Regions from separate parts of the Rhizobium sp. RU35A genome, predicted to be linked through region 2. Evidence: predicted binding sites of a transcription regulator. Region 2 holds the regulator's gene; each other region holds the start of a gene.

Region 1 (7,640 bases), on a different contig from region 2:
CTGCTCCAGATGTTCACCTCAATTCAGCAGGGCGCCGTTATCGGCGGCACGACGATCAATGTTGCCGGCCCCATTCAGACGCTGACGGGGACATATTTCAACTCCGGTCTCGGCAGCCTGCCGATCGACCAGAGCCGGCCGGACGGTGGTGGTGCGGGCTTTGTCGATTTCACGTATCTCCCGAATGGCGGCCATGTCGAGCTTTCAAGCGGCGCGACCGTGACGGTCGACATGGGGCAGCAAAACGGATTTGCCACCATGCGCATGTATTTTGCCAAGGGGCCGGGCATGGGCAGCGTGAGCGTGGAGCTGCGCAACCGTGATAATAACACACTCTATGATACGCAGACGCTTGACCTGTCTGATACGTCGCTCGGCGGAGCCAAGGTTCAGTTCACGGCCGATCCCACGATCAAATACAAGATGGTGGCGACCGCGACGGGGAAGGTCGTCGTGCTGTCGTCCTATTGCGGAGGTTTCCGCGCTTACGGCATCGTGCCGCTCGGTTTCGGCCGTGGCGGCAGCACTCTTGCCAACAACGGCTATTCGTCTGATGCCATTCTCAGCTACCTGATGACCGAGTTTAACTGCAAATTGATGATTGTGCAGGCGAAGGAGGAAAACGCCAGCGTCAACATTCCGGCGATGTTCACCCGTTTCGCGTCGCTGCCCGCCTGTTCCGTTCTCGTCATCGGATCGCTCCCCGACCAGACCAGCGAAGCCTCGCAATTGGCTATCCAGAAAATCTGGCGCGACAATGCCATGGCCAATTACGCGGCCTATTTCGACGGCTACAGGGCCTGCCGGAATTATACAGAACTTGTCCGCCTCGGCTGGATCACCGACGGCACGCATCCGCTCGATGCGGCGAACCGTTTTGTCTCGCAGCTGCTGCATGATGAGCTGGGCATCCTGACGACCTTCGGGACGCGTGTGCATCGCGATGTTGACTCAATTTTTGTGAAGGCGAACACGTTCTACCTCTCAGGACCAGGCTATCTGGGAGGCTCTGCGCCGACAATCAACTTCGCCAAGGCGTATGGAGGGGGCGACCCTACCAAGGCACGTTTGCAATTCATTCGAGATTTGTGGTTCGGCGATCCAACGGCTGCCAACGTCATGCAGCTTTCCCAGTATGGCACCGCCGGTCTGGACATCTCTGACAAGGACGGCAACGGGCTGGGGCTGCGGCTTGGATATATCATCGGGCTCCGCAATCAGGGTGTGACGACCACTGCTCCCAGTGCAGGTGCAGCTGGCGCAATGCCCTTAAATCCTACGGGATACATCCGACTAGATATCAACGGCTTCCAGCGCAGCATCCCCTATTTCTGATCGGTGTGGAGATCGCAGGCCAAATGAGCATGTGCACTAAGAACGGCGGCGCCGGAAAAATTCCTCCCACACCTATCGATGCAGGCGGTGCCGATGACGCTAGCGCCCCGCGGCCGAAGCCGGCCGGATACATGCTGGTGGCGATCTGCGGCCAGCAGCGGCGCATTCCCTACTACTGATCTTTTATCATCGGAGCCCACATGACCCTTCGCATCAACAGCATCGCCGAAAGTGACAACAGCGGCGCATCCTTCAGCCCCACGGATGATTTCACACTACAGGCCGAGTTCGGTGCAGGATCAAAGGCGGTCGTCGAAATCGAAGCGCGCGCCGATTCAAACGCGACTTGGCTGAAAGTCGGCGCCATCTCGTATTTGACGGAACCGCCGATCGCGACCTTCAGGAAGCTGCCGCTGGTGCGCATCACGATGCGCAACAACACGGCCGGGGCGACGGTCAAAGCCTGGACGGACGTATGAGCGGATTTGCAAGGCCATTCCAGGTCGCTCTTGCGCTCGGATCGTCGCTCTCTCCCACCGGAGATTTGAGCAGCAGCGCCTATACGCCCGTCATCTCCGTCCAATCGGGCAGCGGATACGCTGGCTCGGTCTACGCGGCATCCCTGGCCGGTGGACAATAGTATGCGGACGGCGTGGCGATTGACGGAGCAACGGGCCAGACCTGGACCATGCTGTCCCGATACGAGGGGCAGGCGATCGCCTACCGCAAGGGACGCAAGACGAGCGCGCCCATCGAGATGTGGGTGCCCACCGATGCCGGGCAAACGATTCCCATGTGGGTCGATTTTTCCCGATCCGATCTGGTAACCCTCAACGGTGCGGCCATCTCGGCGGTAGCCGGCGTCGGTGGACGAATGTCCTTTGCGCAGACCGTGGGTGCGCGCCAGCCGGCGCTTCTGGCGGGCGGCATCGGCGGGCTTGCATGCGCGATACCCGATGGCGTGGACGATGGCCTGATCGGCAATCTGGTCGCTGCAATCACACCACCGTTTTCGATCTGGACGACGCTGGACGCCTATGTGGGAGGCAGCGGCGACGCTGCCCTCTACCGGCGAGGTGATCTCGGTCCCGTGGGATATCGCGCTAGCGGGACCGCCAATTGGGCTATCTTTGGCGGCACGACCGGCTTTTCATCGACGAGCGCTTATACCGCCGGGCCGGCGGTGCGCATGGACTACTACAATGGCACTGGCTCCGCCATTGGCCGCGCCGGCATCGTCTATACGGGCGACGCCTCGGGCACGGGGATCGGCACCGGCAACAATTTCGGGCTCTTCTTCAACGGTGTCTCGTCAAAATATGCGGCTATGCGGTGCGGCGAGATGCTGGCGGTATCCGGTGCTCTCTCCACCACCACCCGCCAGCGTTTGGAGGGCTATCTGCACGCCAAATGGGGCATGGCCGCGCAACTGGCTGCGGATCATCCCTACCGGACAACCCAATCCATGAGGCTGCAATAATGCGGTATCTGCTTTTTCCCGATTTGGCGTCGGCGGCCGCAGCGGTCGCCTTGATCGATGATCGCGGACGCGACTGCTACGAGGAGGCAGGCTACACGATCCGGGCAGATGGTGCGGTCATTGGCAAGCGTGCGGGCCAGGACGATCCGGCCGGCGTGACGCTGACCTGGGATGTGCCACGCCAGATCCCCGACGGGCGGTGGATTATCTCGCATCTCGAAAACCACCCGATGGCAGAGCATGTTCTTGAGGACGGTCAACGTGTCATTGATGTGGTGATGGCCGGCATCACGGCTCCAGCGGTCGATGCCGACCCGGCCTGGCGGCCCGTGGATCAGACCATTCCGCTCGGCTCATAGCCGGGCGGCCGGTGCGCATCATGCGCACCGAACGACGGGGCTAAGTTTGGCGACCTGACCCGTCCGACAGCACGATCAAATAACTGTCGCACCCGTACCCTGCAGGGCAAAAAAGGTGTGACTGACTCGTGGGCTTTTTGAAATGGTCAATCTGACAGAGGTTCAGCCTGTCGCTCCAGCCGCTGCCTATATCGGCGGCAAAAGGATCCTCGCCAAGACGATTATCGGCAGGATCAATTCGACGCCTCACGAGGCGTATTGCGAACCGTTCGTCGGGATGGGTGGCATTTTTCTGAGACGGTCCATGGCACCGAAAATGGAGGCTATCAACGACATCAATGGAGAGGTCGCCAACCTTTTCCGGATCCTTCAGCGGCACTATCCGCAGTTCATGGATACGCTGCGGTTTCAGGTCACCAGCCGCCGCGAGTTTGAGAGACTGTCGAAGACCGATCCGACAACGCTCACCGATCTGGAGCGCGCGGCGCGTTTCCTCTACCTCCAGCGGCTCGCTTTCGTTGGGAAAGTGCGTGGCCAGAGTTTCGGTGTCACGATGGACGGCGGCCGGTTTAACCTTCTGAAACTGGCTCCTCAGCTTGAGGAGATTCACGAGCGGATGGCCGGCGTGGTGATCGAGAACCTATCCTGGCGGTCTTTCATCGAGCGGTATGATCGCCCAGGCACGCTGTTTTATCTCGATCCACCCTACTGGGGCTGTGAAGATGATTACGGCAGGGCGGTGTTCAGTCGTGATGACTTCGCCGAAATGGCTGAGGTTTTAAGTCATCTCAAAGGCCGCTTCATCCTCTCCTTAAATGCAGTTCCAGGGGTCTACGAGACCTTTGATCGGTTCACCGTGGAGGAGGTGGATTGCCGCTACTCTCTGCAGGGCAAGGGGCGCGTCAAAGACGTGAAGGAGCTGATCATCAGCGGCCCGGCAAAATGATTGCTGGCGATGGCGAGATGCGCCATACCCCAGCCGTCGCCGTAGTGGCTGGGGTACTCATCTAAACCGGCTTCTGGGCTGATCGGGATGGATTTAAACTGCTGCCAATCGATCTTGCGCGCTGTGCCACGCGATTTTGCGCGCTACAGGAACGGCGATGGCAAACGGCACCACCGGCCTTTCAGACAGAGGGACCGACCGGCGGGCACAAACAACCGAACGGGGCGCTGAGAGGTGTCACATATAAACTCCCCGACGAGGCAGCTTTCAGCGCCCCGGCCGAATCCAGTGGCACAGCACGGGTCGAAACCGGCCGCGTGAAGAATGGCGGCTGCGCACGGCGCATCGGCCGGCAGCGGAGAGAATTCGGGTCCCTGTGGAAAGCGGGCAAAACGACCTCCATTTACCTCCGGTTAAACAAGTTTGTTCCGCCTTCGTTCTTTTTGTTGACGGGTGAACATATTTGGAACAAAGTAGAAACATAACGGAAAAGGAGAGCGCTGATGACTGACTACCTCCGCGATGTGGCTGCTTTTGCCTCCATGATGACCTTTCTCGTCTGCGTCTGCGTTTACCTCATGGCCATGGGGCCGGGCGGTGTCCCCACATTTTAAGGTGATGCGGAAAGCTTCGGCTGGACTTCACCCCTCCGAGACCGGACAATGGCTGCCTCTGAATCGGATGGCGGCGACATGGCAGATGGAAATGACACGGCGGTTTCGGGCGATCAGACGGAGGCAGATCCGCACTTCGTCCACCTGAGGGTTCATTCCGCCTACTCCCTGCTGGAAGGGGCGCTGCCGCTCAAGAAGATCCTCGGCAAGGCCGCCTCGGATGGTCAGCCGGCGATTGCCATTACCGATACCAACAATCTGTTCGTCGCCCTGGAATTTTCCCAGAAGGCCATGGACGAAGGCATCCAGCCGATCATCGGCTGCCAGATGGCCATCGACATGGAGGATCAGGGCGAGGAAAAGCGCGGCAACCAGAACGGTCTCGCCAAGCTGCCGGCGCTCGTGCTGCTTGCCACCAATGCGGTGGGCTACGAGCGGCTGGTGGATCTCGTCAGCCGTGCCTATCTCGGCGGTGAAGGCAGTCATCAGGCGGTGCACATCGCCATGTCCTGGCTGGAAGAGGGGGGCGCGGATGGCATCATCGCGCTCACCGGCTTTGCCTCCGGGCCGATCGATCCGCTGCTGAAGGAAGGCCATGCGGCCCAGGCGGAGCAGCGTCTTCTCCGGCTGAAGGCGGTGTTCGGCGACCGGCTTTATGTCGAGTTGCAGCGGCATGGCCGCTACGACCGGCGCCACGAACGCCGGCTGATCGAGCTTGCCTACCGCCACGACCTGCCGCTGGTTGCCACCAACGAGGCCTTCTTCCCCTCGAAGGGCGAATATGACGCCCATGACGCGCTGATGGCGGTGGCGCACAACGCGATCGTGTCCGATGACAGCCGTTTCCGCCTGACGCCGGATCATTATCTGAAGAGCCGGGCGGACATGGCAAAGCTGTTTGCCGATCTGCCGGAGGCGCTGGACAACACCGTCGAGATCGCGCGGCGCTGCTCCTTCATCCTGAAGACGCGCAAACCCATCCTGCCGCGCTTCACCGGCGCGACCGAGGATGCGGAGGAGGCCGAGCGTGCCGAATCGGCGGAACTGCGCCGCCAGTCGGTGGAAGGTCTGGAACAGCGACTGGCCGCACTCGGCATGGCGGCCGGCTATACCGAGCAGGATTACCGCGAGCGGCTGGATTTCGAGCTGTCGGTCATCGAGCGCATGAAGTTCCCCGGCTACTTCCTGATCGTGTCGGACTTCATCAAATGGGCGAAGACGCAGGATATTCCGGTTGGCCCCGGCCGCGGTTCCGGTGCCGGCTCGCTGGTCGCCTATGCGCTGACCATTACCGACGTCGATCCCTTGCGCTTCTCGCTGCTGTTCGAGCGCTTCCTCAACCCGGAACGCGTCTCGATGCCGGACTTCGACATCGACTTCTGCCAGGATCGCCGCGAAGAGGTGATCCGCTACGTGCAGCAGAAATACGGCCGCGAGCAGGTGGCGCAGATCATCACCTTCGGTTCGCTGCAGGCGCGTGCGGCGCTGCGTGACGTCGGCCGCGTGCTGGAAATGCCCTATGGCCAGGTCGACAAGATCTGCAAGCTGGTGCCGAACAATCCCGCCAATCCCACGCCTCTCTCCAAGGCGATCGAGGAGGAGCCGAAGCTGCAGGAGGAGGCGGAGAAAGAACCCGTCGTCGCCCGCCTGCTCGATATCGCCCAGAAGATCGAGGGGCTTTACCGCCACGCCTCGACGCATGCCGCCGGCATCGTGATCGGCGACCGGCCGCTGTCGAAGCTCGTGCCGATGTACCGCGATCCGCGCTCCGACATGCCGGTCACCCAGTTCAACATGAAGTGGGTGGAACAGGCCGGTCTCGTGAAGTTCGACTTCCTCGGCCTGAAGACCCTGACGGTTCTGAAGACGGCGGTGGATTTCGTCGCCAAGCGCGATATCCATGTGGATCTCGCAAAGATCCCGCTCGATGACACCAAAACCTACGAGATGCTCTCGCGCGGCGAAACCATCGGCGTGTTCCAGGTGGAAAGTGTCGGCATGCGCAAGGCGCTGCTCGGCATGAAGCCGGACTGCATCGAGGATATCATCGCGCTGGTGGCGCTTTATCGCCCGGGCCCGATGGAAAACATCCCGGTCTACAATGCCCGCAAGCATGGCGAGGAAGAGATCGAATCGATCCATCCGAAGATCGATTACCTCCTGAAGGAAACGCAGGGCGTCATCGTCTACCAGGAACAGGTCATGCAGATCGCGCAGGTCCTGTCCGGCTATTCGCTCGGCGAAGCCGATCTCCTGCGTCGTGCCATGGGCAAGAAGATCAAGGAGGAGATGGACAAGCAGCGCGCCCGTTTCGTGGATGGCGCGATCAAGAACGGCGTGTCCAAGCCGCAGGCCGACCTGATCTTCGATCTTCTGGCAAAGTTCGCCAATTACGGCTTCAACAAGAGCCACGCCGCGGCTTACGCCATCGTCTCCTACCAGACGGCCTATATGAAGGCGCATTATCCGGTCGAGTTCCTCGCCGCGTCGATGACCTACGACATGGCCAATACCGAGAAGCTGAACGATTTCCGGCAGGATGCGTCGCGCCTCGGCATCAAGGTGGTGCCGCCATCGATCCAGACCTCGTTCCGCAAGTTCGAGACCGGCGAGAACTGCATCTTCTATTCGCTGGCCGCCATCAAGGGCGTCGGCGAATCGGCGGTGGAGCATATCGTTTCGGTGCGCGGCGACACGCCCTTTGCCAGCATCGAGGATTTCTGCCTGCGCATCGATCCCAAGCAGGTGAACCGCCGCGTGCTGGAAAGCCTGATCTATGCCGGTGCCTTCGATTGCTTCGGCAAGGACCGCGCCGAACTGGTGACGGGCCTCGACCGCATCATCGGCTATGCGCAGCGCGCCGCCGAAGGCAAGACGAGCGGCCAGCACGACATGTTCGGCTCCTC
Region 2 (11,874 bases):
AAAACCGCATAGACTGTGCGGGGATTGTAGCCTCTCCGCTCTGCCCATTCCCTGATGCTGATGCCTGCACATTCAAACTGTCGTTTGACATCTTCCCGGTTACTGATCATAGCAATCTCCTAGATGTTTCGCTGTCGAAGCACTCCATCAATATGTTTCAAAGGTGTCACATGTCAACACGAAAAAGTTTCGATAACGAAGCATCCAAGGCAATTGGGAAGCGGATTAGAGAAATTCGTGGTGACAAAACTCAAGCGGAGTTCGCCAACCTCGTCGGTGTGGATCGTGCAACATTATCGAACTACGAGAGCGGACGCAGACAACCCAATAGTGAAATTATCAAGAAGATAGCAGGAATAGGAAACGTAACTGTTGCCGCCTTGATTTTTGGCGAATACAAAACCCCATTTGAAGAATATCAAATGTCTATCAACCGAAGCATTGCTCAAGCTTCTGCGGAAAATCCGGGGTTCATACCAAAATGGTACATATCTCAGGACGAGATAGACGTAATTTTCTCGCTGAGGCGGATGTATGACGATGATGCGCGGCTAAGCATCATTCAAGAGATCGTCAACAAAGCCGAGGAATCCATAGATCATGACCGCGAACTAGATCAGGGTAAGGTTCCCCCCTATGGAGAAGCCGCTGTTGAGCGGTTGCGAGCGATACTCCAAACAGGGCGTTTCAACGAGGGATACGACCCGGAAGTTCAGTATTGGGCAACCCTCTGGGAAGAGGTGAAAAGCCCGCACAAAAAGGATTAGATTGATCACTATCCGCAAAGGTATCCGCAATCTTTTCGATCTGCGGACAAAAACATGGACGCTATCCCCAATAATGCAAGCCAACTCAGTTACTTAACCATTATGCCGGAACGGCGCAAAACGCTTCCACCGATTGGCGCATTGCGCACCCCCATTTTCCAACGAAAAATCTTTATAAATCAAGCGCGCAGGCCCGTTTTCATTCCAGAATAATTATGCGCGCCATTCCCGATTAATTATCGCGCCTCCATCAGCCGGTCACCCCAAAAACACCCGGCTTTTGGGGGCTTGCAGAACACATAAGGAACAGATAGGGTCTGTTCTGTATTTGTTTCGGGCTCGGGGTTGCCATATGCTGACACGCAAACAACAGGAACTGCTTCTGTTCATTCATGAACGCATGAAGGAGTCCGGTGTGCCGCCCTCCTTCGACGAAATGAAGGATGCGCTTGATCTGGCGTCGAAGTCCGGCATCCACCGGTTGATCACAGCCCTGGAGGAGCGCGGTTTCATTCGCCGCCTGCCAAACCGTGCCCGCGCGCTGGAAGTAATCAAGCTGCCGGAATCCTATGTGCCGCCGGCCCAGCCCCGTCGCGGCTTCTCACCCAGTGTTATCGAAGGCAGTCTCGGCAAGACGCCGCCCGCCAAGTCCGCCGCATCAGCGGCACCTGCGGAAGAATATACGGGAACGGCAACTGTTCCTGTCATGGGACGCATTGCTGCCGGCGTGCCCATCTCGGCCATCCAGAACAATACGCATTCGATTGCGGTACCGATAGAGATGCTGGGAACCGGCGAGCATTACGCACTCGAAGTGAAGGGCGATTCGATGATCGAGGCCGGCATTCTCGACGGCGATACGGTCATCATCCGCAATGGCAGCACAGCCACGCCCGGCGATATCGTGGTGGCGCTGGTGGATGACGAGGAGGCAACCCTGAAGCGGTTCCGCCGCAAGGGGGCCTCGATCGCACTGGAAGCGGCCAATCCGGCCTATGAGACCCGGATCTTCGGACCGGACCGGGTGAAGATACAAGGCAGATTGGTCGGCCTTATCCGCCGCTATCACTGACCAGCCGGCGCACCGGTTCCGGCACATCTGTCTCGAAGCTGCGGCGTCGCCAGTCATAGCTGCGATGAACGCTCCAGGGGCGCTCATGTGACATGATGGCAGCTTCCGCGCGCCAGTCTTCGACTCGTCGGCTGTCGCGAAAACGAACGATCAGGGATCCGGTGCGGCGCAAGGTCTGGGCGCTCAGCAGGAGAGCGCCGGAACGGCACTCATCGAAGCGGGCCTGTGGCGCAATGACGAGATCTGCGCGGTCGCAAGCGGTTCCGGTGAGACGATTGTCCTCAACGGTTATGAGTGTCGCCCCCTGCGAGGTGATCGCAAGACAGCCGGACGAGGGAAGACATACAAAGCGTCCCGGCTGTTTTTCGGCGTCTCTGCGCAGGGTCTGCAGGATGGTTTCCGCCTCGCCGGCCTTCAGCGGCACTTTGGCAGCGGCTCGCTGAGACTGTCTGTCGGTCGTCGTCGTGACAGTTGACGCCGGCTCCCGTTCTGTTTGCTCGATTCTCTTATTCTGTGCAGAACCCCTCTGGATTCCAGGGGCTGCCTTTCGGTTGGCCGCAGCGTCAGGCGGCGGCGACAACAGGCGCGGTGCGCTGGTCTGTTCGATGCGCAACGCATCCTGCCATTGCCGGTATAGAAAATCCGAAGGTCGGCGCCGGTTGGTCGCCGCGGCCTGCCCGTCCAGAAGGGCAACGAGGATCCCATCCTCCGAGACGAGCAGATCCGGCGAACTCGCACGCTCCGGAATGATCGTCATGGCGACAGCGGCCAGGATCAGCGGCAGACCAAGCAGACGCAGGCGCGTCCGAAGCAGCGTGAGCAGCAGGAAGCCGGCCGAGGCCAGCGGCAGGAAGCCAGCTGGCGGTCGCCCCGTCGCCACCTCGCCTCCCCAGCCTGCGACCGTTTCGGCAATCGCGATCACGCCCTGCAGCGCCCATCCCATCAGTGTCAGGAAAGGGACATCAAGCCCCAGGGGCATCAGCAGCATGCCGACCAATCCGGCCGGCATCACGACAATCGAAATCAGCGGCATGGCTGCCAGATTCCCCGCAAGACCATAGGCGGCCAGCCGGTGAAAATGAGCAAGCGAGAAGATTGTCGTCGACAGCATGCCGATCAGCGAAGTGGCCAGCACGCCCGCCGCGAAGCCGAACAACGGCAGGACGAGTCGCCCGAGGAATGAGTGCGCGCCCGCAAGCAGCCCGCGATCCTCCCAAGCTCCACCGCGCATCCAGACCTCATAGCCGGCCACGAGGGCAACAGTTGCCGCAAACGACATCTGAAAGCTTGCGCCCAGCACGGCGGATGGCGTCAGGACCAGAATCAGCACGGCTGCGAGGGCCACATTGTGCAGGCTGATCGAGGGCCGGTCGAACAGAACCGAGGCCAGCATGATGACCATCATCACGTAGGCACGTTCGGCCGAGACACCGAAACCGGAAATCAGGTAATAGGCCGTGACCAGTAGAAGCGCACCCAGGGCGGCAATCTTCTTGATCGGCACACGCTCGGCAAAGCCAGGGATGAGGCTGAGGGCTCCCCGCAGACCAACGAAGGAAATGCCGGCCGCCAGCGCCATGTTGAGCCCGGAGATCGCCACGATATGGGCAAGGCCGGCAAGGCGCAGCGCCTCCACGGTGGCTGGCGAAATCGCCCGCCGCTCATCCGTCACAATCGCGGCTGCAAAGGCACCGGCATCGCCCCCGACCACATCACGGATGCGCTGGCCGATGCTGGCACGCAGATCGAAGAGTGCGCCGTGCAACCCGGCCAGAAAGCCGCCTGGCGGTTCCGCCACGCCCAGGATGAGCGGACGCCCGTAGAAGAAGCCGACCGCACCGGTTCCTTCGAAATAGGCGGTGAAGCCGAAATCCAGCAGGCCCGGAAGCGCGGGCCCGGAGGGGGGAGACAGGCGCACACGCCCCTCGATCCGCGTGCCCGATGCCAGGGGTTCATGCGGCGCGCGCCACAGGAGCGCCACCCGCTCGGGGGGCCGGGAGAGTACCGGCTCGAAAGTTCTGAGAACATGCACCGTATAGCGCCAGCGGCCGCCCGCCACAGCCTCACGCCGCTCCACCACCCCCTCCAACCGCGTCACGACGGCTTGATCGAGAATAACGGTGGCATTCCGCAGACTTTCCAGATGGGCAAGCCCGAAGCCCGACAGGACGAGCCCCGCGACCAGCAGGCATGTTCTCCCGGCCCCCTGCCCGCGCCGTCCGGTCCAGATTGCAAGCGCGACCAGCACCGGGCCCATGGCAGACAGCCAGGCCGGTGGCGCGGCAGTGGCCGAAAACCAGAGAATGACCCCCAGCCCCAAAAACACGGGCAGAAGCAGAAAGCCGCGTCCATGGGCAAGCTCCTCCGCCAGCATGGTCTGCCACCACCGTGTCGGATCGGACCGATCACGCAATATTGACGGGGTGTCCGCCGAGATGTCCCAGGTCAGCGGAGCACGCGCCGTTCCCTCCCCCAGAAGGGCCGGAACAGGCAGAAAGGAAGGCTGGCGGAAGGCTTCCGCCTCTCGTCTCGATTCGCTCGCCGGGGTTTCCGCCTGCCTCACGCACCCTCCGCAGAATGGCGCCCGCCCTTAACAGAAATACAACCTGAACCTGTTTAGCTGCGGCGGTCAATTGCCGCTTTCTGCGGCAGAACAGGGCCAGCCTCAATTGGATCGATTGAAACGCAGAGAACCCGCCAAAGCGCTTCGCGGGAACCCGAAAACCCGGGTGAAGTTACGGATTTCGCGGTGCACAATTACCCGCGGCAAGTGCTTGGCAGCACGCGTTAGATCATATAGCTACTTTCAGAGGCTTCACTCATCTGGCGCTTTCAGCGCCTTTCCGCCCATCGGAGGATCAGTATGACGGACACAAGCGCACATCTTGGATTGGGAGAGAAGAAGGTTGACCTTCCGGTCAAGAAGGGCACGATCGGGCCTGACGTGATCGACATCGGCGCGCTCTACAAGCAGACCGGCGCCTTCACCTATGACCCCGGTTTCACCTCGACCGCGGCCTGCGAATCCAAGATCACCTTCATCGACGGCGACGAGGGCGTCCTCCTGCATCGCGGCTATCCGATCGAACAGCTGGCGGAGCATGGCGACTTCCTGGAAACCTGCTACCTGCTGCTCTACGGCGAACTGCCGACGGCTGCGCAGAAGAAGGACTTCGACTACCGCGTAACGCACCACACCATGGTGCATGAGCAGATGAGCCGCTTCTTCACCGGCTTCCGCCGCGATGCCCATCCGATGGCCGTCATGGTTGGCACGGTCGGCGCGCTCTCCGCCTTCTATCACGATTCCACCGACATCACCGATCCGCACCAGCGCATGGTCGCTTCGCTGCGCATGATCGCCAAGATGCCGACGATCGCCGCCATGGCCTACAAATACCATATCGGCCAGCCCTTCGTTTACCCGAAGAACGACCTCGACTATGCGTCGAACTTCCTGCGCATGTGCTTTGCCGTTCCCTGCGAGGAATATCAGGTCAATCCGGTTCTGGCGCGCGCCATGGACCGCATCTTCATCCTGCACGCAGATCACGAGCAGAACGCCTCCACCTCGACCGTTCGCCTTGCCGGCTCCTCGGGCGCCAACCCGTTCGCCTGCATCGCGGCTGGCATTGCCTGCCTCTGGGGCCCGGCACATGGCGGCGCCAACGAAGCGGCACTCAACATGCTGATGGAAATCGGCACGCCGGACCGCATTCCGGAATACATTGCCCGCGCCAAGGACAAGAATGACCCGTTCCGCCTGATGGGCTTCGGTCACCGCGTCTACAAGAACTATGATCCGCGCGCCAAGATCATGCAGAAGACCACGCATGAGGTTCTGGGCGAACTCGGCCACAAGGACGATCCGCTGCTGCAGGTCGCCATGGAGCTGGAAAAGATTGCGCTGACGGACGACTACTTCATCGAAAAGAAGCTCTATCCGAATATCGACTTCTATTCCGGCATCACGCTGAAGGCGATGGGCTTCCCCACCACCATGTTCACCGTGCTGTTCGCGCTTGCCCGCACCGTCGGCTGGATCGCGCAGTGGGCCGAAATGATCGAAGATCCGCAGCAGCGCATCGGCCGCCCGCGCCAGCTCTACACCGGTGCTGCCCAGCGCGACTACGTACCGGTCTCCAAGCGCTAAGCCGGCTCACAGACAGTAACAACACGGCCCGCGACCATCATCGCGGGCTTTTTTTATACCCTGCTTCTGCGACAGTGAATGCGGTTGCGATCGCGCGACGACCCTTGACTGGGACGAACGGGACGCTGCCACAACGGGAAGAGCTGCCCATGAACCGGCAAACGGCCGAGACAATCATTGCACTGGAACAGTGCCTGCACCAACCCGCCATCCGCACTGCACAAGATCGGGTGACCCATCTTCTGGCGGAGGATTTCATCGAGTTCGGAAGCTCCGGGCGTATCTTCGACCGGCAGACGACGGTCGCGGCCCTTGCAGCGGAAACACCATCCGCCCCTGATGAACGCCTCGAGACGTTGGACTATGTCGTGAAGGAGCTGGCGGGCGAGGTCGTGCTCATCACCTATCGTGCCCGCCGCACGGGATCATGGACGGGCAGCATTCGCGAAACGCTGCGCAGTTCCATATGGGCCTTCAGAGACGGCCGCTGGCAGATGATCTTTCATCAGGGAACTGTCGTGCCATCCGCGTGAGCACGGCGGTCAAGCAGCGCAAGGACCAGTCCTGCCCCGGCTTCGCCGGGTGCAACCGCCGTTGCCAGCCGCTGCCAGACAGTATTGAAGCCCTGCAGCATGGCGTGACGCTGTGGCGTATCCGCACACAGGCATTCCGCCCAACGCGCGAGATAGCCGGGCCGGACGAGATCGTTGATATGTTCGGGCAGGACCGGCTGGTCGGCAATCAGGTTCGGCAGCGAGGCGGACCAGATCCTGATGCGTGACAGCATGAACTTCATCAGCCAGTCAACCTTGTAGATGGAGACGGTCGGCACGCCGCAGAGCGCCAGTTCCAGGGTCACCGTGCCGGAAGCTGCGATCGCCATGTCGCCGTCTGCAAAGGCACGCCACTTGCTCTCGGCGCCCACCGTGATCTCGGGCCTGACGATCCAGTCGGCGGTCAGGCTGCGCACCAACGCTTCCTGCCGCGGCACGGTGGGCAACAGAAACCGCACGCGGCCATCATTGCGCTCGGACAGCAGTCGCACCGTTTCCTCAAGGGCCGGCATCAGGATTTTGATCTCTGTGGACCGCGATCCCGGCAGGATGATGATCGTCTTGATACCTTCGTCCCCGGGAAGTCCGCGCCCGGCACGCGCTGCGCGGACCCTGAGGACATCTGGGTCCGCCGTCAGACGGTGACCGATGAAGTCCGTCTTCGGGCCGCCGAGTCGCTGCATAGCCTCCGGTTCGAACGGCAGAACAGCCAGCACCTGATCGACATAGGCGAGCATCTCGGTTGCCCGGTGCTCCTTCCAGGCCCAGACGCTCGGGCACACATAATCAACGACAGGCAGGTCCGGCAGCGCCTTGCGTACGCGCCGGGCGACACGATGGGTGAAATCCGGGCTGTCGATGATGATCAGCACATCGGGCCGTGCCGCAATGATCGCATCTGCCGTCTGACGGATGCGCCGCATCAACTGCGGCAGGCGCTTCAGCACCTGGGTCAGGCCCATGATGGAAAGCTCCGAAAAGTCGAACAGCGAATCCAACCCCTCGGCTTCCAATGCGTCCCCCCCGACGCCGATGAGTTCAATAGAACCCGGCCAGCGATGCTTCAGATGCGCAACGAGATCTCCGCCCAGCAGATCGCCGGAAACTTCACCGGCAATGACACCGATTTTCAGCACCCGTTCGCTCATGATCCGATGCCCAGCGACGGCAATCCCGCGTCGATGCCGCAGACGAAAACACCAGCATCATCGGCGGCCTTCAACATGGTTTCGCGCTCCACGATCAAAGCCCGGCCGGCTTCCACGGCAATGCCCCCGAGACCCGCCGATACGATGGCGGTGATGGTGGAGGGGCCAATCGTCGGCAAATCGGCCCGCATGTCCTGTTGCGGCTTGCAGAGCTTGACGAGGGCGCCGCGTCGGCGTCGCGACACGCGACCCGAGGCGCGCAGCTCGCCAACGCGATACACCATGGCATCGGTCCCTTCCACGCCCTCCAGGGCAACGATGCGTCCGCCAACGCTGACGGCGCCCTGTCCTACATCGAGCTGGCCGAGAAGCCTTGCAGCCTCTGCACCGCGCGCAATATCGCGACGATCCTCGTCGGTCGGCGTGTGGCGGCCGAGCGTGCCGGTATCGGCCAGCAGGCCAGGCAGAATTTCATGGACCCCGACCACCCGGCAACCCATGCCTTCGAACAGGCTGATGACCATGCGAAGCACCGCGTCATCCCCGCCAGCAAGCAGGGTCTTCAACGCCTGCGGCAGTTTGAGGAGGGTCGAAACCGTCGGGCGAATCTGGCGCAGTTCAGGACGCCGCCGCACCCCGCCGGACATCACGACACGCTTGACCCCTCGCTCGCGCAACAGCCTTTCGATACGCACCTGGTCGCCCACGCCGGCCACAGCATGATCGAAGGCGGAAAAATCGCGATCCGCCTCATCCTCAAGGCAGATGACAAAGGGCTCATCGCCTGCCGCACGGGCGGCTTCCGCCACATGCAGAGGCAGGAAGCCATGGCCAGCAATGATCGCCAGACGTCCCGTCCGGTCGCGAACGGGAGCGGACGCCACGGCCTTACGCCTTGCCGCGATAGGGCGAAGAAATCGCCCGGTCGCTGTCGGCCAGGATGAAGTCGATGACCTCAATCGCTTCCGGGCAGTCAAGAAATTCGTCGCGGATCGCAGCCGCCTTCGGGCGAATGGCGCCCTCGCCGTCAAAGATCGCCTTGTAGGCCTTGCGCACCTGATGGATGACGGCACGGTCGATCCCGGCACGGGTCATGCCGACGACATTCAGTCCCCCCAGCAGACCCGGATTGCCGTTCAGCATGCCATAGGGAATGACGTCGTAATTGACGGCAGACAGGCCGCCGATGAAGGCCTGACGGCCGATGCGGCTGAACTGATGCACGGCGCAGCCACCGCTGAGGATCGCGCGATCCGCCACCTGCACATGGCCGGCCAGCATGACGTTGTTGGACAGGATGATGCCATTGCCCAGGCGGCAATCATGCGCCACATGCGAATTGGCGAGGAAGAGGCAGTCATCACCAACGCTGGTGATGCCGCCGCCGCCGACCGTTCCGGTGTTCATCGTGACGCCTTCGCGCATGGTGCAGCGCGCGCCAATCACCAGACGCGAATCCTCGCCGGCCTCATGAAGGCTCTGGGATACGCCCCCGATCACTGCCATCGGAAAAATGCGCGAGCCCTTGCCGACCTCGGTCAAACCCGTGACGACCGCATTCGAAACGACCTCGACATCATCATGCAGGACGACACGCGGGCCGATCCGGCAGAACGGCCCGATGACAACGTTCTCGCCAATGACGGCGCCGTCTTCCACGACGGCATGCGGATGGATTCGGGCGCTGGCAGCAATCGTGCTCATGCATCGTCCTTCGTGCGGATCATGGCGCCGATATCGGCCTCCGCGACGAGAACACCATCCACCTTGGCATCGCAGTGGAACTTCCAGATATTGCCGCGCTGCTTCAGCTTGGCGACATGATATTCCACACGATCACCCGGCACGACCGGACGGCGGAAGCGCGCATTGTCGATGGTCATGAAGTAGACGAGATTGCCGGTTTCACCCTGTTTTCGTGCGCAGATCGCACCTGCGGTCTGCGCCATCCCCTCGACGAGCAGCACACCCGGCATGATCGGCCGCTCTGGAAAATGTCCGGTGAAATGCGGCTCGTTGGCGCTGACATTCTTCACACCAATAGCACTCTCGTCGCCGTTGATCTCGATGATGCGATCAACCAGCAGGAAGGGATACCGATGCGGCAGAAGCTTCATGATCTCCTGAATATCGACGGAGTCGAGCGTTGCCTTTTCCTGCTCAGCCATTCCTTTTTCCTCTTTTCTTCGACCGTTCGTCAGACCGCGCAAGCACCTCTGCCATATCGCGCAGGTAATCCTGCATGGGCCGGGCCGGGTGGCCACCAAAACGGGCGCCTGCCGGCACAGATCCGATCACGGCAGCCGCTGCACCGATCTGTGCGCCATTGCCGATGGTGATATGGCCATTGACGCCGGTTGCACCGCCGATCTGCACGCCATCGCCGATACGCGTCGAGCCCGCTATACCAACACCGCTGGCAAAAGCGCAATGCCGGCCGATCCTAACATTGTGGCCGACCTGAACCTGATTGTCGATTTTGGTACCTTCGCCGATCACGGTATCGTCCATCGCGCCGCGGTCGATCGTCGTGTTCGCGCCGATTTCGACATTATCCTGAATGATAACCCGGCCGATCTGCACCATTTTCAGCATGCCGGCAGGACCAGGCGCAAAGCCGAAGCCATCTTGGCCGATGCGCGCCCCATTGTGAATGATCACGCCATTGCCGATGAGCGCACACATGACAGACGCCGTCGGCGCAACACAGCAGTTGCGACCGATCTTGACATCCGCACCGATAACCGCACCTGCACCGATGCGCGTTCCGGACCCGATTTCAACATGCGCGCCAATGACCGCCATCGGCTCAACGGTGACACCGGCCTCCAGCCGGGCAGTCGGGTCGACATAGGCTGCCGGCGAAATGCCCTCGCCAGAGACAGTCGGAACAACCCGCATCGCCTTTGGATGCAGAAACGCGCCGGCACGCGCAAAGGCCGTATGCGGCTTCGGCGTGGACAAGATGGCGATATGACTGGGGATCAGAGGCTGAAGTGCCGGCTCACAAAGAATGGCTGTGGCATTGCAGGTCTCGAGCTCGTCTCGAAATTTACGCGAGAGAATGTAGCAAACATCCCCTTCGCCCGCCCGCGAAACTGGCGAAACGGAGCGCACCAGACGCTCCGCCTTCGTTTCATCCAGCAATTCCGCCCCAAGATACGAAGCCAGCTCACGAAGGCTCACGCCATCATGCGGCGGAAAGAAGTCGTTGTTGTCCATTGCCCTGAGCTCCAGAACAGTTTTCCAGTTCGCGTTCTGGACGCCAGATATCAGAACTGGTTGGCCATGCTGAAGCGGAAACGCTGTTCCCTGTCGTAATCTTCCTTCGCGACAGGGACGGCATAGTCGAAGCGCAACGCGCCAAACGGCGAGGCCCAGGTAACGCCCATACCGACCGAAGCGCGGATGGAGTTATCCGACTGAAGCCCGCTGGCGACAGGAACGTCATTGCCATAGAGCGTACCGGCATCGGCAAAGAAGTTGGCACGCAGACCGGCATCCTGCGGCAGGGCCGGCATCGGCACGGAGACTTCGGCCGACGCGTTGAAGTATGTCGTACCACCGATCGCATCGCTGCCAGCGCGCGGACCGATACCATCATTCTTGAAGCCGCGAACCTGACGACCACCAAAGGTGAACTGGTCAAAGACGTTCAGATGATCACCGGTAGCAACCACATGACCCGCACCAACGGCGATCTGACCGATCATGTCGAGTTCATCCGACAGCAGCTGGAAATAACGGGCGCGACCGGAAATCTTGTAGAACTGCGAATCGCCACCGAGGCCGGCATATTCCTGCGTGACCGACGCGTAGATGCCTTCGCGCGGCAGGGTCATGCTGTCCAGCGTGTTGTAGGTCAGCGTCTGCGAAATGGACGACTGGACATAGTCGCCGCCACGGACAAGATCCTGGAACGGCTGCGACAGGTTTGTCTGCCAGTCATTCGTGCCGTCGTAGTTGATTTCCTTGTAGGTGTAGCGGAATGTCGTCGCCAGCGTTTCGGTGATCGGCGCCGTGACGCGCAGGGTGAAGCCCTGCTCGTTGTAGTCATAATAGTCGTTCGACGAGGTCTGGTTCTTGAAGACGTCGAAACCAGCCGCCAGACGATAGCCGAGGAAATACGGCTCGGTGAAATTCAGCGAGTAGGTGCGGGAGTCGTTCAGACCGCCACCAG
Region 3 (11,874 bases), on a different contig from region 2:
AAGACACCGCGCGAAGCCAAGCCCTCTCAACCCTTGAGCCGCAAGGCTGCCCTTCGCGCGGAACTGGCCGCATCCGGTGACAGGTCGATCATCGTGCAGGGCGTGGTTCCGCCGCGCGAGGTTCTGCTGGAATTCATTGCCGACAATCCCGACCGCGCCACCAAGCGGGAAATCGCCAAGGCCTTCGGCCTGAAGGGCGACACACGCGTGGAGTTGAAGGATGTTCTGCGCGACCTTGAAGACGAGGGCCTTCTGCAGAAGAGCCGCAAGGCGCTGACGCGGCCGGGTGCGCTACCGCCGATGACGGTGCTAGACATCACCAGCCGCGACAAGGACGGCGAACTCATCGCACGGCCGGCCGAATGGCTGGACGACCAGGGCGTGGCGCCGGCGGTGCTGATCCGCCAGTCCTCCGACAACCGCAGCAAGGCGAAAACGCCCGCCGCAGGCCTTGGCGACCGGGTGCTTGCCAAGATCTTCCCCAACAAGGATCGCACCGGTCCGGCCTATACGGCGCGTGTCGTGAAAATTATCGACAAGCACCGCAATGCTGCGCTTGGCGTCATCCGCATGATGCCGGAAGGCGGTGCACGCCTGTTGCCGATCGACCGGCGCGGCGAGGAAATGCAGATCGCGCTCAGCGATCTCGGCGAGGCAAAGGATGGCGACCTGATCGAGGCCGATGTGCTGCGCGGCAACCGTTTTGGCCTCACGCGGGCGAAGGTTCTGACGGTCGTTGGCTCGGTTGCCTCGGAAAAGGCGATCTCGATGATCGCCATCTATTCGCATGGCATCCCGCATATCTTCCCGAAACCGGTGATGGACGAGGCAGAAGAAGCGCGCCCCGCCAGCATGGCGAAGCGCGAGGACTGGCGCCACGTGCCGCTCGTGACCATCGATCCGGCCGACGCCAAGGACCATGACGACGCGGTCTATGCCGAACCGGACCCCTCCCCGGACAATCCGGACGGCGTGATCGTCACGGTCGCCATTGCCGATGTGTCCTGGTATGTGCGCACCGGCGCGCCGCTCGACCGCGAGGCGCTGAAGCGCGGCAATTCCGTCTATTTCCCCGACCGCGTCGTTCCCATGTTGCCGGAACGGATCTCCAACAATCTCTGCTCGCTGCGCGAAGGCGAGGACCGGCCGGCGCTTGCCGTGCGCATGGTGTTTTCCAAGGACGGCCGCAAGGCGAGCCACACCTTCCACCGCATCATGATGAAGAGCGCGGCAAAGCTCTCCTACCAGCAGGCGCAGGCTGCGATCGACGGCAAGCCGGACGACAAGACCGGCCCGCTGCTGGAGCCGATCCTGAAGCCGCTGTGGCACGCCTATGCGGTGATGAAGCGCGGTCGCGACCGTCGCCAGCCGCTCGAACTCGACATGCCCGAGCGCAAGATTCTGCTGAAGTCCGACGGCACGGTCGACAAGGTCATCATTCCCGAACGCCTCGATGCCCACAAGCTGATCGAGGAAATGATGATCCAGGCCAATGTCTGCGCGGCAGAAACGCTGGAAAAGAAGCGCCAGCCGCTGATCTACCGCGTCCATGATGCGCCCTCGCTCGCCAAGCAGGAGGTGCTGCGGGAGTTCCTGGCGACGCTCGGCATCTCCATGGCCAAGGGCGGCCAGATGCGTGCCAATTCCTTCAACGGGATTCTGGCCCGCGCCGAGGACACGCCGCACCAGGTGATGGTCAACGAAATGGTGCTGCGCAGCCAGAGCCAGGCCGTCTACAGCCCGGAAAACATCGGCCATTTCGGCCTCAACCTGATGAAATACGCACATTTCACCTCGCCGATCCGCCGCTATGCCGACCTCATCGTGCATCGCGCGCTGGTAGGCTCGCTCGGCCTTGGCGAAGGCGGCATCACGCCGGAGGAAGAGGCACAACTCGACGACATCGCGGCGGAAATCTCCACCTTCGAACGTCGCGCGATGGCGGCCGAGCGTGATACGATCAACCGCCTGATCGCCCATCATCTGGCTGAACGGGTGGGCCAGGAATTCGAGGGGCGCGTTTCCGGCGTCACAAAGGCGGGACTTTTTGTCACGCTTCCAACCTATGGCGCCGACGGTTTCGTGCCCATATCTACCCTTGGTAATGATTACTTCCACTATGACGAAAGCAGGCAGGCGCTGATCGGCGACAAGACCGGCCTCGGTTATCAGCTTGGTGACGCAGTGGATGTTAGACTGGCAGAAGCCGTCCCTCTTGCCGGCGCTCTCCGTTTTGAGATGCTGAGCGAGGGCCAGAAGATGGGCGCGGCGACCCGTTCCTTCCACAAGTCGGGACGGCGCGCAGCGCGCAAACCCGGAACCCGCCCGCCACGGCGCGGCCGCTAGGAGAAAAGCGATGACAGTGTCGAGCGATCACGCCCATGCCCCGGCTCACCCCATCCGGTATGGCGGCGCCGATCGCCCGGAGCGCCCGCTCGGCCAGTCCATCCTGCGCGGTCTGAAATGCACCTGCCCGAACTGCGGCAGCGGCCGCCTGTTCAAGAGCTTCCTGAAGCCGGTCGACCGCTGTGCGGCCTGTGGCGAGGAAATGTTTCACCACCGCGCCGATGACCTTCCGCCCTATCTGGTCATCTTCGTGATCGGTCACGTCACGGTCGGCGGCTTCATGATGACCGACATGGTGTGGCACCTGTCGATGTGGACGCATCTCGCCATCTGGACCCCCATCACCATCCTGACGGCGCTCGCCTCCATGCAGCCGATCAAGGGCGGCGTGATCGGCCTGCAATGGGCGCTGAGAATGCATGGCTTCGGCAATGAGGACGAGAGCATCGATCCCGGCCGCGGCGGCCACGGCGCATGATCGGACCGACGGCATGACCCGCACGTCCCGCGCATCGGCGCAGGCTGCCATGTCCACCCCTCCCACCGTGGCCGCCCCGGCTGCCGCGAGACTGCGTCCGCGTGCCTCCGCCTCGCTGATCCTGATCGACCGCAGCGGCGCAAGCCATCGCGTCCTTGTCGGCCGGCGCGGCAGCGCCCACGTCTTCATGCCGGATCTCTATGTGGTGCCCGGCGGCCGGCGCGATCCACGCGACCATGCCCTGCCCTTCGCCGCGGATCTGCATCCTCTGGTGCTCGACCGGCTCAAGCAGAACGGTCGCCGCCCCCTTTCCGAGGCAAGCGCCCGCGCACTGGCCCTTGCAGCCGCCCGCGAGCTTTGCGAGGAAACGGGTCTGCACCTTTCCACCATGCCGGATATGGCACCGAACCTCTCCTGCCTGCGCTATATCGCGCGCGCGGTGACGCCGCCCGGTGCGTCGCGCCGCTTCGACAATCGCTTTTTCGCCGCCTTTACCGATGAAGCCGGCATCGAGGCGCAGCACGCGACGGAAAGTGCCGAGCTGTCCGACCTGCGCTGGCTGTCTCTCGACGCGCTGGAGGCGGTCAAAATGCCGGAGATCGTCCTCGCCGTGCTCGATGACTTAAAAAAATCACTTGAGTCGAACCGTTCTTTGCCGTTTGGAAGCGATGTATGGGTGTACACCAATCGTAACGGCATGTTTCTGCGTCATCGGCTGTAAACAAAAATGGATTCCTACACGAAGGATCGTAAGATGTCCCAATCGACGGGCGGCAACATGGGCCACCCCGAAGAAATCCATTGGCCGTCGCTGGTCGCTGCCATTTCTGCCATCAGTGCAGTCGGCATTGCCATCGGCCTCGGCCTGCCTCTGCTCAGCATCATTCTGGAAAAGCGCGGCATCTCGTCGACCCTGATCGGCCTCAACTCAGCCATGGCCGGCGTTGCCGCCATGATCGCGGCGCCGATCAGCACCCGGCTTGCCCATGATTTCGGCGTGGCCCGCACCATGCTGTGGGCGGTCCTGATCTCCGCTGTGAGCGCGCTCGGCTTTTATTATGCGGAAGCCTTCTGGATGTGGTTTCCGCTTCGCCTGACCTTCCACGGCGCCACCACGACGCTGTTCATTCTCTCGGAGTTCTGGATCAATGCCGCAGCCCCTCCGCGCCGCCGCGGGCTGGTGCTCGGCATCTATGCCACTGTGCTGGCCGTCGGCTTTGCCATCGGCCCCCTGATCTTCTCGGCGATCGGCAGCGAGGGCATCCTGCCCTTCATCATCGGCGCCTGCGCCATTCTCGTTGCCTTCGTGCCGATCTACATTGCCCGTGGCGAAAGCCCGGTGCTGGAAGAAAAGCCGCAGAAGCACTTCATGCGCTATGTCTTCCTGGTGCCCACCGCGACGGCTGCCGTCTTCGTCTTCGGCGCCGTGGAAGCCGGCGGCCTGTCGCTCTTTCCGGTCTATGCCAATCGCTCAGGCCTGCCGGAAGCGAATGCCGCGCTGCTGCTGACGGTGATGGGTATCGGCAACATGGTGTTCCAGATCCCGTTCGGCATGATTTCCGACCGGTTGAAGGACCGTCGCCCGATGCTGTTCCTGATGGCGATTGCCGGCCTGATGGGGGCGCTGGCTCTGCCCTTCCTCATCCATCACTGGTGGCTGATGGCCGGCCTGCTGCTCGTCTGGGGCGGCTGCGTCTCCGGACTTTACACGGTTGGCCTTGCCCATCTCGGTTCGCGACTCACCGGATCGGACCTAGTTGCCGCCAACGCAGCCTTCGTCTTCTGTTATGCCGTTGGCACCGTGGCCGGTCCACAGGCGATCGGTGCGGCCATCGACATCAGTGGAAACAACGGCTTTGCCTGGGCTCTGGCAGGCTTCTTCGGGCTTTATGTGCTGATATCCATCTGCCGACTGCTTTTCGGCAGAGAACGGGCTTGACTTTTCGGGCGCGATTTGTAGTTTCGCGCCAGATTTCGCCGTGGACCGCTCAGGCGTCCGCGGCTTGATTTTTATTCAGAGGCAGGAAGACCATGGCGAAAGCTACGACCATCAAAATCAAGCTGCTGTCGACGGCCGATACCGGTTTCTTCTACGTCACGACGAAGAACAGCCGTACGATGACGGACAAGATGACCAAGACCAAGTATGACCCGGTCGTCAAGAAGCACGTTGAGTTCAAGGAAACCAAGATCAAGTAAGCTTGATCGGTTTCTTCTCTTCAAAAAAGGCGCGGCGCTCCGGCTCCGCGCCTTTTTCGTTGTCGGCATCCAGCGGCAGGACCTGCCGTGATATGGCGGCGTCCGTTGCCGCCGCGACCAGCACGACGGCATGATATCGCCGGCCCCTTTCCGCCGCACCTGAATGAATAGAACAGACACGGGCACCTTCGCCGCGAGATCACGCGTCTTCGCGTAAAGCCCAAGCACGATGCACTGTCAGACGATGGCTATGATCAGTATTGGCGGGGAAAGAGCTTAAGGGGGCCGGTCGGCGCGCAAGCGGCACGAGGAACCGCGTGATATGCGAACCGACCGACCGACCCCACGACCCAGGAGATGCGGCGGACCTGAGCATCATGGGGTATCTGAGTTCCCGAAGGGAACAAGCTGCCTTGGTGCTAAACTTGCGTAATTTAGAACGAAAATCAACCTATTCTTAACCTGCACACATTTTTCCCCAGGACATGGTTAAAAACAGGGCGCCGATTGCTATATCCACTGGGAATTAAGGCAAGTAATATTGCACACCAACTTTGCGACGAGTCAATCCGGCAAAAGCTGAGTGTTTTTTGGACAATGTGCCGCAAAGCAAGACGCTTTGTGAATCAGGCTTTTGTCAAAGCCATACGAAATTTCGGATAGTGCAGTGTAATTTCCAGGCTTCGTCTAACTTTTGGCAAAGCTTGCCGGCCGCCGAACGGGGGCAGGCGTGAGACCAGTTCTATCGGTTTTTTCAATAAAAGCGCGAATCATCATGCTGCAGAGGCGACGACTCGGTTTCGTCCTGCGAGCTTTGCGGCGTAGAGCGCGCGATCAGCCTGCTTGAGCAAATGTTCGGGCGTATCGATACCGCTGGCGTTGCTGGCAATTCCAATGGAGGCGGTGATCGACAGCCGCTGCGTCCCCTGATTCAGGACGAAGGGCTCCCCTTCGATGATGGCGCGCAGTCGCTCGGCGATGGCGGCAGCCGCCGCCGCATCGGTATCCGGCATGACCACGACGAATTCCTCGCCACCGTAACGGCAGGCAAGATCCGCCCCCCGCACGGTGGAGCGGATGCGGCGGGCAAATTCGCGCAACACCTCATCACCTGTATCGTGACCATAGGTATCGTTGACCTGCTTGAAGCGGTCGATATCGGTCATGCAGACGGAGAGCGGCCGCATGCGGCTGGCTGCACGGTTGAACAGCGTCTTCAGGTGACTGTCGAGATAGCGACGGTTGCTGAGGCCTGTCAGCCCGTCTGTCACGGCAAGCTCGATGGTCTGGCTGAGGCTCGCCCGCAGGCGATCATTGTATCGCTTGCGCTTGATCTGGGTCAGCGTTCGGGCGACCAGTTCATTCGGATCGACCGGGCGCATGATGTAGTCGTTGACGCCGAGGTCCAGCGCGCGGATCACCATGTCCTCGTCACCCGTATCGGTCACCAGCAGCAGCGGCAGGAAGCGGGTGCGCTCCAGCAGCCGAAGCTGCGCACACAGCCGCAGAGGATCGTATTCGTCGCCCGCCGCATTGACGATCACGAGATCGACCGGGCTCTCCGCCGCCTGAAACAGTGCAGCCTGGGGGTCCGACAGGGCATCCACCTCCGCAACCGGCTTCAGTGTCCGGACAATGCGCTCCTGCGAGGCGGCACGGTTGTCGACCAGAAGCACCCTCCCCGGCCCGTCCATCAGATCCAGGCGGAAGGCATCGTCGACACCGATCTTGCGGGCGGTCTCGGCACGGATACGCAATTCGTCGCTTAGCGTCTTCAGCCGCACGAGGCTTTTCACGCGCGAGACGAGCTGCAGATCATTCACGGGCTTGGTCAGAAAATCGTCGGCACCGGCCTTGAGACCCTGTACGCGGTCGGCCGGCTGATCGAGCGCGGTCACCATCACGACGGGGATATGGGCCGTCTGCGGATCGGCCTTCAGCCGCGCACAGACCTCGAACCCATCCATGCCGGGCATCATGACGTCGAGAAGGATGATATCGACGGGGGTGCTGGCGACGATGTCGAGCGCTTGGGGACCGCTTGAGGCGGACAGCACCTCGAAATATTCGGCAATCAGCCTGGCTTCCAGCAACGTCACATTGGCCGGAACATCGTCAACAACCAGGATCCGTGCCGTCATTACCCTTGTCCCGCGTCAGGCATCACCAAGATAGGTCTTGATGGTCTCGATAAACTTCGGCACGGAAATCGGCTTGGAAACATAGGCCTCGCAACCGCCCTGGCGAATGCGCTCCTCATCTCCCTTCATCGCAAAGGCGGTAACGGCGATGACCGGGATGACGTGCAACTCGTCATCTTCCTTCAGCCATTTCGTCACCTCCAGCCCCGAAACCTCCGGCAGCTGGATGTCCATCAGGATGAGGTCCGGCTTGTGCTTGCGGGCAAGATCCAGCGCTTCCATGCCATTGCGCGTCTGGATCGTTGCATAACCCGAGGCCTCGATCAGGTCGCGGAAGAGCTTCATGTTGAGCTCGTTGTCTTCGACAATCATGACCCTCTTGGGCATAACATCATCCCCAAATCCTGCCTTGCAAGCGTATCCTTTGAAGATAAGCTCGCCTGCGGCCGATTCCATTCATTCGGTTCAAACAGTCTAAAGCCATAAGGTTGAAGAAAAGGTAATTTGTTGCAGCATGTCGCGCGGGATCGGAAAAACATCATCGCTTGCCTCGGCGGAAGAAACGGCAACCGCGATTCTGCAATGGCTTGCGGAGGAACCGGACATGCTCGGTCGTTTTCTGTCCTTGTCGGGCGTGCAGGTGGAACAACTGCGCGGTGCGATCGGCGATCCCGGCTTTCTCGCCGGCATGATCGACTTCGTGATGGGGCATGAGCCGACCCTGATGGCATTTTGTGCCGCGCGGGACTGGAAGCCGGAGGCCGTGGTGGCCGCCTGGCACCACTATTCGGGACCGGGCCTCGATTCGGGAGACCACGGATGAGCGAGATCGTTGACCTCGCGCATGTCCGCCTCGGCGACCGGCCGCTCGCCGTCTGCGATGTCGATGACGTCGTGCTCGAATTCCTGCACCCCTTCGAGCGGTTTCTCGACAGTCTCGGCCACCGGCTCCTTCCCCGCTCCTACCGGCTGCATGGCAATATCGTCTCCGCGCGCGACGAGGTGCCGGTGGACGACGCGCTGGTCAGCCAGCTGGTGCTCGACTTCTTCGAGGCGCAGGAGGACTGGCAGACACCGTTTGGCGATGCGGTTTCCACCCTGAAACGGATTGGCGAAAGCGCCGACGTGGTGTTCCTTACCGCCATGCCACCGCGCTACACGCTGATGCGCCGCCGCCTGCTCGACCGGCTGGACCTCACCTTCCCGCTGCTCGCCACCGAAAGCCCGAAGGGGCCGGTGGTGCGTCAGATGCATGGCAGCCGCCCGCTGCCGCTCGCCTTCATCGACGACATGGCGCACAATCACGTCTCGGTGGCCGAAAGCGTGCCGCAGTGCCTTCTCGTCCATCTGATGCCGGAAAGCGAGATGCATCGCCATGCGCCGAAGCCCGGCCCGCATGTGGTACAGGCCCGCGACTGGCGCGATGCCGAAGCGCATCTGCTGAAGCATTTTTCCAACCACTGACGTCTGGGACTTTTTGTCTGCGTCACGACGTCCACAGTTGCGCAGGCCGTCGCCACGCGCGCCCCTTGTGCAGCATTGGCAAGGGGATTAAGGTCGCCATGTTCAACCTTTGTTCCGGACATGACGCAGCCTTTCGCCCTCGATCCCGGCTTTTGTCGCGACTGCCTGACCGGGCAACCGGACGGAAGGCGGCGGTGCCGTGCCTGCGGCAGCCCGCGCCTCGTCTACCACCCGGAACTCTATGATCTCACCATCGCCCATATCGATTGCGATGCCTTCTACGCCTCCGTCGAGAAGCGCGACAATCCGGAACTGGCCGACAAGCCGGTGATCATCGGCGGCGGCAAGCGCGGCGTCGTCTCGACGGCCTGCTACATCGCGCGCATCAGCGGCGTGCGCTCGGCCATGCCGATGTTCAAGGCGCTGGAGGCCTGCCCCGATGCCGTGGTCATTCCCCCGAACATGGAGAAATATGCGACGGTGGGCCGGCAGGTGCGCACGCTCTTCCAGGAACTGACGCCGCTCGTCCAGCCGCTGTCCATCGACGAGGCCTTCCTCGATCTCTCCGGCACCGAACGGCTGCACCACGATCCGCCGGCGCGTATCCTGGCAAGGCTGGTGCGCCGCGTGGAAAGCGAAATCGGCATCACGCTCTCGGTCGGCCTCTCCTACTGCAAGTTCCTCGCCAAGGTGGCGTCCGACCTGCAGAAGCCGCGCGGCTTTTCGGTGATTGGCCGGGAGGAAGCGGTGGCATTCCTCGCGCCGCGCCCGGTCACCACCATCTGGGGCGTCGGAAAGGCGTTTGCGGCGACGCTGGAGGCGGATGGCATCCGCACCATCGGCCAGTTGCAGACCATGGCGGAAGGCGATCTGATGCGCCGCTATGGCACCATGGGGCAGCGTCTGTTCCGGCTGGCGCGCGGCATCGATGACCGTACGGTGCATCCCAACGAACCGGCGAAAAGTGTTTCCGCCGAAACCACCTTCTTCGAGGATATCGCGCGCTACGAGGATCTGGTGCCGGTGCTGCGGCGCCTTTCCGAAAAGGTCTCGAGCCGCCTCAAGAAGCAGCAGGTCGCCGGTGAGACGGTGGTGCTGAAGCTGAAGACCGCCGATTTCCGCAGCCGCACCCGAAACCGGCGGCTGGAGGATCCGACCCAGCTTGCCGACCGCATTTTCCGCACCGGCCTGTCGCTGCTGGAGCGGGAAACCGACGGCACGAAATTCCGCCTGATCGGCATCGGCGTGACCGATCTAACCGACCCGGATCGTGCCGACCCGCCCGATCTCGTCGACCGGCAGGCCGGTCGCCGGGCGGCCGCCGAGGCGGCCATGGACAAGCTGCGCGACAAGTTCGGCAAGGCCTCCGTGGAAACCGGCTACACATTTGGCGCACGCAAGCCGTAGCGGGTAACTTCCGGCTCACAGCGGGTCGGAAGGAAGCGGCCCGGCGATAGTCGAGCACGAGCGATCGTACTCTCCCTCCGCTTCGCTGTCGGCGTCGGGACGCGGGCTGCAATGCGCGGCCTTTGCCTTTCGTGAAACACGAAACGGGATGAGGCGGGCGCAGGAAACCCTTCCTTAAACATGATCCTTTATCATGGTTCTTTCCCGCAATGTGTCTGCCGTGCCATGCCCCCTCGCCTCCTTGCCCGCCTGCTGCTTCTTGCCACTGTCGCCCTGCCCTCGGTGACGGGCGCCGCTGATGCGCGAACGCTGCAGATCGTCGTGTCCCGCCAGACCCAGTCGCTGGCCGTCTATGAGGATGGCGCGGTGGTGGCAACCTCGCGTGTTTCCACCGGCAAGGCCGGCCATGAGACGCCGACCGGCATTTTTTCGGTGCTGCAGAAGGCGCGGCACCACAAGTCGAACATCTATTCCGACGCACCGATGCCCTGGATGCAGCGCCTCACCTGGTCCGGCATCGCGCTGCACGAATCGAGCAGCGTCCCCGACTATCCGGCCTCGCATGGCTGCGTGCGGCTGCCGGCGGCGTTTGCCCGGACGCTGTACGGCATGACGGGGCTCGGCATGCATGTGGTGATCTCCGATGCGCCGGTCGCCCCGCAACCGATCCAGCATGCCACCCTGTTCCAGCCGCCGCGCAGCGCGCCGCCGCAGCCGCTGCTGTCCGATGCTCCGGAGCATCATGCCGCGGTGACGCCGGACGGCGTTGCGGTGGACGTGGCGCTGAATGCGCCGCAGGCCTCCATCCCGGCCACAGCCCCTGCCTCGGCCACAGTGACGCCGGATGGACCGCCGATCCGCATCCTCATCACGCGGCGCACCGACCGCGACCGGATGGCCGATCTGCAGGCCATGCTGACGGATCTCGGTTTCGATGCCGGTGCCGCCGACGGCATCCTTGGTCCCGCAACGCGTCAGGCGATCGCCGGTTACAAACGCTGGAAAGGCCTGCCGCAGAAGGGGCCACTGGTCACTCCGGCACTCATTTCAGCGCTCTATGACTCGGCCGGACGCGACATGCCGCCGGCCGGCCAGCTCCTTGTCCGGCAGAATTTTGAGGACGTGCTGTCGGAACCGGTCGCCTTCGACGCGCCGCAGGTGGCGCTCGGCACGCATTTCCTGACCGCCGTGCGTGTCGATGCGGCAAGTGGCTCCGCCTCCTGGCAGGGGCTGTCGCTGCCGAACGACCTCTCCTCGGAGGAGCGCCAGCGTCTCGGCATCACCCAAGGGGCGCTGGAGGGCCCGCAGGCGCTTTCGGCCGTGCTCGACCGCTTCCACGTGCCCGCAGACCTTGCGGCGCGCATCGGCGCGCTGCTGACTGCTGGCGCGTCGCTCACCATCACCGATACCGGCACCGAAAAGGAAACCACGAAGGGCACGGATTTCATCACGCTGACCCATCGCGGCCACAGCGCGCTGGCGTTCTGATCCCTTAACAAGGGCAGCAAGAAATGCCGCCCGTCCAAGCCTCAGACCAGTTCCACGTCCAGAACGCCGGGTGCGGCGCGCAGAGCCGCGGCGATCTCCGGCGAGAGGCGGAATTTCTCCGTCAGTTCCACCTCGATTTCCCGCCTGCCGTCATCCTTGATGACGATGAAGGAGACGAGGCCGTCGCCGCGGGCATTCAGATGCCGGGCAACCGTTTTCAGCGGGCCGGAATCGCGCACATAGACCCGCAGCGCCTTCTGCATCTGCACCGATTTTTCTTCCAGCGACTGCGCCGTCTGGATGCGAAGGCCGATGCCTTCCGGCCGCTCGTCGGCCTGCACGGTGATCACC

Evidence for each region. Region 2 encodes LexA, which represses DNA repair genes until DNA is damaged. Its sites were predicted from a motif close to TGTTCNNNNTGTGTTCNG; they were not measured.
Region 1: the regulator LexA is predicted to act here: its motif matches at 4,574-4,591, upstream of dnaE (DNA polymerase III subunit alpha).
Region 3: the regulator LexA is predicted to act here: its motif matches at 8,728-8,745, upstream of F3H95_RS22835 (DNA polymerase IV).

Annotation. Positions count from the first base shown of each region.
Region 1 covers NZ_FTMR01000013.1:9,399-17,038, forward strand. Annotated here, with positions in the region: gene F3H95_RS22800 (carbohydrate-binding protein) at 1-1,335, shown strand, start outside; gene F3H95_RS27265 (hypothetical protein) at 1,359-1,514, shown strand; gene F3H95_RS22805 (hypothetical protein) at 1,536-1,814, shown strand; gene F3H95_RS22810 (hypothetical protein) at 1,988-2,815, shown strand; gene F3H95_RS22815 (hypothetical protein) at 2,815-3,174, shown strand; gene F3H95_RS22820 (DNA adenine methylase) at 3,317-4,120, shown strand; gene dnaE (DNA polymerase III subunit alpha) at 4,813-7,640, shown strand, end outside.
Region 2 covers NZ_FTMR01000007.1:146,921-158,794, forward strand. Annotated here, with positions in the region: gene F3H95_RS16740 (DNA-binding protein) at 1-110, opposite strand, end outside; gene F3H95_RS16745 (helix-turn-helix transcriptional regulator) at 171-767, shown strand; gene lexA (transcriptional repressor LexA) at 1,120-1,839, shown strand; gene F3H95_RS16755 (ComEC/Rec2 family competence protein) at 1,820-4,252, opposite strand; gene gltA (citrate synthase) at 4,703-5,992, shown strand; gene F3H95_RS16765 (DUF4440 domain-containing protein) at 6,142-6,525, shown strand; gene lpxB (lipid-A-disaccharide synthase) at 6,498-7,694, opposite strand; gene lpxI (UDP-2,3-diacylglucosamine diphosphatase LpxI) at 7,691-8,578, opposite strand; gene lpxA (acyl-ACP--UDP-N-acetylglucosamine O-acyltransferase) at 8,583-9,398, opposite strand; gene fabZ (3-hydroxyacyl-ACP dehydratase FabZ) at 9,395-9,862, opposite strand; gene lpxD (UDP-3-O-(3-hydroxymyristoyl)glucosamine N-acyltransferase) at 9,855-10,916, opposite strand; gene bamA (outer membrane protein assembly factor BamA) at 10,967-11,874, opposite strand, start outside.
Region 3 covers NZ_FTMR01000013.1:17,402-29,275, reverse strand. Annotated here, with positions in the region: gene rnr (ribonuclease R) at 34-2,346, shown strand; gene F3H95_RS22875 (DUF983 domain-containing protein) at 2,357-2,824, shown strand; gene F3H95_RS22870 (NUDIX domain-containing protein) at 2,838-3,545, shown strand; gene F3H95_RS22865 (MFS transporter) at 3,579-4,763, shown strand; gene rpmG (50S ribosomal protein L33) at 4,856-5,023, shown strand; gene F3H95_RS27665 (hypothetical protein) at 5,016-5,147, opposite strand; gene F3H95_RS22855 (PleD family two-component system response regulator) at 5,797-7,164, opposite strand; gene F3H95_RS22850 (response regulator) at 7,180-7,551, opposite strand; gene F3H95_RS22845 (DUF3572 domain-containing protein) at 7,679-7,987, shown strand; gene F3H95_RS22840 (hypothetical protein) at 7,984-8,628, shown strand; gene F3H95_RS22835 (DNA polymerase IV) at 8,749-10,035, shown strand; gene F3H95_RS22830 (L,D-transpeptidase family protein) at 10,261-11,523, shown strand; gene dnaE (DNA polymerase III subunit alpha) at 11,565-11,874, opposite strand, start outside.